Linked DNA regions of Pedobacter ginsengisoli. The protein of the gene in region 2 binds, or shares a complex with, the protein of the main gene of each other region. Links are inferred from orthologs where the notes say so. Each region holds a gene or a part of one and is shown on either strand. Other genes may lie near its edges.

Region 1 (3,323 bases), 2.8 Mb from region 2 along the record:
ACAAAAACCGCAGCGGTATTTATTGAAACCATACAAGGTGAAGCCGGAATTAGAATTGCTGACAAAGCTTATTTTAAAGCCCTCAGAGATAAATGCACCAGCACGGGTACCTTATTAGTGCTTGATGAAATACAATGCGGTTTTGGACGTACAGGAAAACTATTTGGATTTGAGCATTTCAACATTGTACCTGATATTCTTTTACTGGCTAAAGGTATTGGTGGTGGTATGCCTATCGGTGCTTTTGTAAGCTCAAATGAAATCATGATGTCATTAGCAACCAATCCTATACTGGGTCATATCACAACTTTTGGTGGTCATCCCGTTAGTTGCGCTGCAGGCCTGGCAACATTACAAACAATTGTTCAGGAAAACATTGTTAACGGTGTAACCGAAAAAGGGGAACTCTTCAAAAAATTACTGGTACACCCTGCAATAAAGGAAGTACGCGGTAAAGGATTAATGATTGCCATTGAGTTTGAAAACTTTGAAACAAATAAAAAGATAATTGATGCATGCATTGCGGATGGCATAATAAGCGACTGGTTTTTACATTGCAGTAATTCTATGCGCATAGCCCCCCACTTATTATAACTAACGAGGAGATTGAATGGGCCTGTAAGGTGATTTTGAAAAATGTAGCACTGATAACAAAAGCTTAACTCATTTTCTGCCGCTTAATCAAATAAGCTTGTAAAACAGGATAAAATCCCGCAGAAATATCTGCATCAATCATATCGATCTTATATTGTGTGCATTTTAATTGAATAGACTGTCGGTAAGTATTCATTTTTGACAGGTACGCTTCTTTTACTTTAGATGTATGTGCCTTTAATGTTGCTCCGGTTTCCATATCTATAAACTCATACGGACGGTTTTCAAAGCCGAAATCAACCTCTTTTGATTTATCGGTAACATTAAAAATAATTACTTCGTGCTTGTTAAACTTTAAATGCTGCAATGCAGAGAACAAAGCATCTGTTTCATTTTCATCTTGCATGGTATTTAGCATATCGCTAAAAACAACTACCAATGACCTTTTATGAATCAGCTCAGCTATTTGATGTAATGCCTGCTCAACATTTGTTTTTACATCCATCTTTTGAGATTTCAATATCCTTTCCAGATGAGTAAATAAGTATTTCTGATGCGTTGTGGTAGATTTTGCCGGAGTATTTAACAACAAATGATCAGTAAAAAGACTAAGACCAAAGGCGTCACGCTGCCGCTTTAATAAATAAATTAGTGCTGCTGTTGCCTGTATGGAAAAATTTAGCTTGTTGTATTCATTTACCGGGAAATACATAGATGATGAAACATCTATGATAAACTGACAGCGGAGATTAGTTTCCTCTTCGTATCTTTTACTAAACAGTTTATCTGTTCTGGCAAACAGTTTCCAGTCTATATTTTTAACACTATCACCTACGTTATAAAGCCGATGCTCTGCGAATTCAACAGAAAAGCCATGAAAAGGGCTCTTATGAAGACCTGTAATAAAGCCTTCAACCACCTGCCTGGCCAGAAGTTCTAAATTACTGTTAAAATGTAAGATTTGTTCATCAAACGGCGACTGCATAGCGTAAATATAAAAAAAGCGTTCATAAGATATGAACGCTTTTTAAACTTATGTATATTAAATTACTACAATTGTTTATCTAATTTCTGTGCTAATACAGATTTTGGAACTGCACCAACTTGCTTATCAACAACCTGTCCGTCTTTAAAATACAACAATGCAGGAATGTTGCGGATTCCGAATTGAGTTGAAATTTGAGGGTTGTTGTCTACATTCACTTTACCCACTATTGCTTTTCCTTCGTACTCTTTTGAGATCTCATCTACAGATGGTCCCACCATACGACATGGACCACACCATTCTGCCCAAAAATCAACCAAAACGGGTTTATCTGATTTTAACACAACTTCCTCGAAGTTTGCATCTGTAATTTCCAAAGCCATAATTTTTATTTTTTTTATTTAATTTCTATTAAAATCAACTGTTTAAAGCCTCTGTTATAAACTCTGTGAAGATAACCATATTAGGCTTTTGTTGTTGCAAATATATAATCAATTGTAGTGCCATCTACTTTAGTAATGCCAAAATGACATTAGTTCAACTTAGGGTGAACATCCAAACTATATAATTGTTCTAAAAAATGATTACTAGGGTTAATTTTAACTGTTTTAGAGGGCATTTTTATATTTACATTCTGTTCCCTGTCGTAAATTTCAAAAAGTAGCTGGCAATTTTGCTGGTCAGTGTTTGCCTTATTGTCCTCTAATATTGCATTAATCTGAGTCATAAAATTATCGTCTATACGCTCAAGTGGCACCTGAATGGTAACAGACTTGGCCAGCTTATCCCTTAATTCCGAAAGCAGGTTAATTGAAGTGATCTTAAACTCCCAATCACCTTCTTTTCTGAACCTTTCTCCTACTCTCCCACGAATTTGCAGAAAATAACCATCAGTAAGAAACTGCTTAAATTTAATAAAATCATCTCCAAACAAAGCAAGCTCACAACTATCATCATAATCTTCAAAAACCATGGTTCCAAAAGGTTTTCCTGTTTTCGTCATCCTTTGCGATGCAACCACAACTAAACCACCAACAACCAATTCTCTGTTTTTTATTCCTTCAAACTCAGCAAGTACCTCTTCATTAGTATCGCCCGTTCTAATTTTATTAACTACCGAAAGGTGTTTAACCTTTTGTTGGCAAAACTCTTTTAATTCCAGCTTGTAATTATCAAGAGGGTGGCCACTCAGAAAAATCCCAATGGCATCCTTTTCAAATTTTAAACGATCAATCAACCCCCATTCCGGAGCAACCGGAAGTGATGGCTCCGAAATCATATCGGCAACTGAACCTCCAAATAATGATGACTGAGATGAGGATTCGTTGTTCTGAAAATCGTTGGCAAATTTAATAAGCTTCTCAATTCCATTCATCTTCTCGTTTAAACCAACAAAAAAGTATTGTGCCCTATGGTAGCTAAAACCATCAAATGCCCCACTATAAACAAAACTTTCATATGCTTTTTTATTTACAGTACGTGTATTAGATCTTTTAGCAAAATCCTGAACATCAGCATACATTCCGTTCTCATTACGTTCTTCAATGATACTTTCAACAGCCTTTTCGCCAACACCCTTAATACCCGATAAACCAAAACGAATTTCGCCATGAGGGTTTACAGAAAACTTGATGTCTGATTCGTTAACATCCGGACCAAGTACCTGAACCCCCATCTGTTTACACTCCTCCATAAAAAAGGCAACCTGTTTTATGTCACTCATGTTGTTTGATAGCACGGCCGC
Region 2 (3,169 bases):
CAGTAGCATTAGGAGCTAAACCACCTTCCAAAATCTCGTCCCATCCAATAATAGAACGGCCTTTTGCATTAATATACTTTTCCATTCTCTGGATAAAATAGCTTTGCAGCTCGTGCTCATCCTTTAACCCAAGCTTTTTAATCAGGCTCTGGCAAAACTCACTTTCTTTCCAGTATTCTTTAGGGCTCTCATCGCCACCAATATGGATATACTTAGACGGGAAAATTGCAATTACCTCATCAATTACGTTTTCTAAAAATTTAAACGTATTGTCGCTAGGTACAAAAACATCATCAAATACACCCCATTGTTGCTGTACTTGTTTACCTTTTCTAGAACCAGACCAAGGTGTTTTTGCATCAACAAAAGTATCTCTGTCAGGGAAACAGCTCAGCTCAGGGTAAGCTGCAATAGCTGCCGAAGCATGACCCGGCATTTCAATTTCCGGAATTACATTAATATACCTGGCTGCAGCATAGGCAACAACTTCTTTAGCCTCTTGCTGAGTATAAAAGCCTTTGTACTCTTTGTTATCAGTCCCTACACCAGGGTGGTGGCCAATAATGGTACCGCTTCTGGTTGCACCAACAGTAGTTAATTTAGGGTATTTTTTAATCTCAATTCTCCATCCCTGATCTTCAGTTAAGTGCCAGTGAAAATTGTTCAATTTATATTGAGACATCAAGTCGATATACTTTTTAATAAAAGCTACCGGGAACATATGACGGCCAACATCAAGGTGCATACCTCTGTATTTAAAACGCGGATAATCGTTAATTTCAGCTGCGCTTATAGTTACCTCATTGTTTTTCTTTTCAGGCATCAACTGAATCATAGATTGAACAGCATAGAACAATCCTGCATCCTTACCCGTTACGGTGATTTTTTTATCAGTAATATCAATAGTATAACCTTCTGCAGGTAATTTATCAGCCCCTGCCGATGTCAATACAATTGCTCTTTCGTTAGCTTTTAAAGCTTTTGTTTCCCTTAGTGCAAATCCTGCTTTAGTAGTAATAGATGCATTTAGCAAATCTGCCATCTTCGCATTGGCTGCATCGGCAGACATCAATACAACTGTTTTATCCAGTTTAAAGGCCCCACTTTTCTTTTTTACTGAAACAGGTGCAGGAATAATGCCCATATTGGCATCCGTTTGTGCAAAAGCACTCACAGACATAAATGCCACAAGAGCAACTGATAATAATTTTTTCATGTGTTAGGTTAAATAATTTATTTAAATCAAGTCCCAAGATAAAAAATTATTAAAAAAGACAGGCAAAAAAAAGGCAGAATCACATGATTCTGCCCATTTTCTTATCAATATATCAATTATATTACTTCTTTTACCTCATGTTCTTTAGCAGCAAGATAACGCTCTGCATCTAAAGCAGCCATACAACCTGAACCGGCAGCAGTAATTGCCTGGCGATAGTAATGATCCTGAACATCTCCACTGGCAAAAACACCTTCAATATTAGTTTTTGAAGTTCCAGGGATAGTTTTTAAATAACCGGTTTCATCCATATCCAACCATCCTTTAAAAATATCGGTATTTGGTTTATGGCCAATAGCCACAAAGAAACCTTCAACAGGTAAATCAGTTTCTGCACCTGTTTGGTTGTTTGTTATTCTTACAGCCGTAACGTTTTTACCATTACCCAGAATTTCTTTAGTTTCAGAGTTATAGATCACTTCAATATTCGGAGTATTTAAAACCCTGTGCACCATAGCTTTCGAAGCCCTGAACTCATCTCTGCGTACAATCATATAAACTTTTTTACAAAGTTTAGCCAGGTAAGTCGCTTCCTCAGCAGCAGTATCGCCGGCACCAACAATAGCTACGTCCTGTCCTTTAAAGAAAAAGCCATCGCATACCGCACATGCCGATACACCAAAACCATTATATTGTTGTTCACTAGGTAAACCAAGCCATTTAGCTGTAGCACCAGTCGAAATAATTACAGTATCAGCTGTGATGGTTTTAATCTCATCAACAACTACTTTATGCGGCAGCGATGAAAAGTCTACAGAACTCACATATCCAAAACGGATATCAGTTCCAAAACGTTCAGCCTGCTTACGGAAATCTTCCATCATCTCAGGTCCCATTATACCACTCGGATAACCCGGGAAATTATCAACATCGGTAGTTTGTGTTAACTGACCACCAGGTTCCATACCGGTATACATAACCGGCTTAAGATCAGCACGGGCTGCATAAATTGCAGCAGTATATCCTGCCGGACCTGAACCTATAATTAAACATTGAACGTGTTCTATTTCTTCTGACATATATGTTTCTTTCTTATTAAAGTACAAAATTACGCTTTATCCCGCTATCCGTCAAACGTTAGTACCTCACAATGCCAACATTGTGATTTCTAAATTATAATTCACCTCAGGTCTGTATTACACCTACGTTAAACTGCTTTTTAACAGGCGATTGGTTCGCGGCCTCTATCCCCATAGAAATTACTTTCCTTGTGTCGGCCGGGTCTATAACCCCATCAACCCATAATCTTGCCGCAGCATAATAAGGAGTAGTCTGACTATCATATCTATCGGTAATTTCTTTTAATAATTCCCCTTCGTTTTCCTCTGTAATTGTTTCTCCCTTAGCCTTTAGTGATGCTTCCTGAATCTGCAGCAATACTTTTGCAGCCTGTGCGCCACCCATTACCGCTATCTTGGCACTTGGCCAGGCATAAATTAAACGCGGGTCGTATGCCTTGCCACACATCGCATAATTACCTGCACCATAAGAGTTGCCCACCACTATAGTAAACTTAGGTACAACAGAGTTTGCCACAGCATTTACCATTTTTGCACCATCTTTAATGATGCCGCCTTGTTCAGATCTGCTGCCTACCATAAAACCGGTAACATCCTGCAAAAACACCAGAGGGATTTTCTTCTGATTACAGTTCATGATAAAACGTGTTGCCTTATCAGCACTATCAGAATAAATTACCCCGCCAAACTGCATCTCTCCTTTTTTGGATTTCACAACTTTACGCTGATTGGCCACTATACCAACTGCCCAGCCATCAATGCGACCCAAACCACAAATAACACTCTGCCCATATAGTTGTTTATATTCTTCAAATTCAGAATTATCCACCAAACGGTGAATTATTTCGAGCATATCGTAAGGCTTTTCTCGGTT

Evidence for each region.
Region 1: the proteins of trxB (region 2) and trxA are in contact, whole or in part, in a crystal structure (PDB 1F6M), measured with the Escherichia coli proteins. The link is inferred for Pedobacter ginsengisoli from one-to-one orthologs.

What each region holds. Positions count from the first base shown.
Region 1 is NZ_CP024091.1:5,249,385-5,252,707, reverse strand. Bases 304-3,290 are described here. They hold trxA (thioredoxin), read right to left. Parts: upstream 1,963-3,290; coding sequence 1,645-1,962; downstream 304-1,644. Other genes in these bases: dnaE (DNA polymerase III subunit alpha), read right to left, coding at 2,112-3,290; CPT03_RS22280 (DUF58 domain-containing protein), read right to left, coding at 659-1,579; CPT03_RS22285 (aspartate aminotransferase family protein), read left to right, coding at 304-594. Also shown: more of CPT03_RS22285, read left to right, coding at 1-303; more of dnaE, read right to left, coding at 3,291-3,323. UniProt on the Escherichia coli protein: Participates in various redox reactions through the reversible oxidation of its active center dithiol to a disulfide and catalyzes dithiol-disulfide exchange reactions.
Region 2 is NZ_CP024091.1:2,496,334-2,499,502, forward strand. Bases 315-3,147 are described here. They hold trxB (thioredoxin-disulfide reductase), read right to left. Parts: upstream 2,296-3,147; coding sequence 1,333-2,295; downstream 315-1,332. Other genes in these bases: CPT03_RS10310 (beta-N-acetylhexosaminidase), read right to left, coding at 315-1,216; CPT03_RS10320 (acyl-CoA carboxylase subunit beta), read right to left, coding at 2,402-3,147. Outside these bases: more of CPT03_RS10310, read right to left, coding at 1-314; more of CPT03_RS10320, read right to left, coding at 3,148-3,169.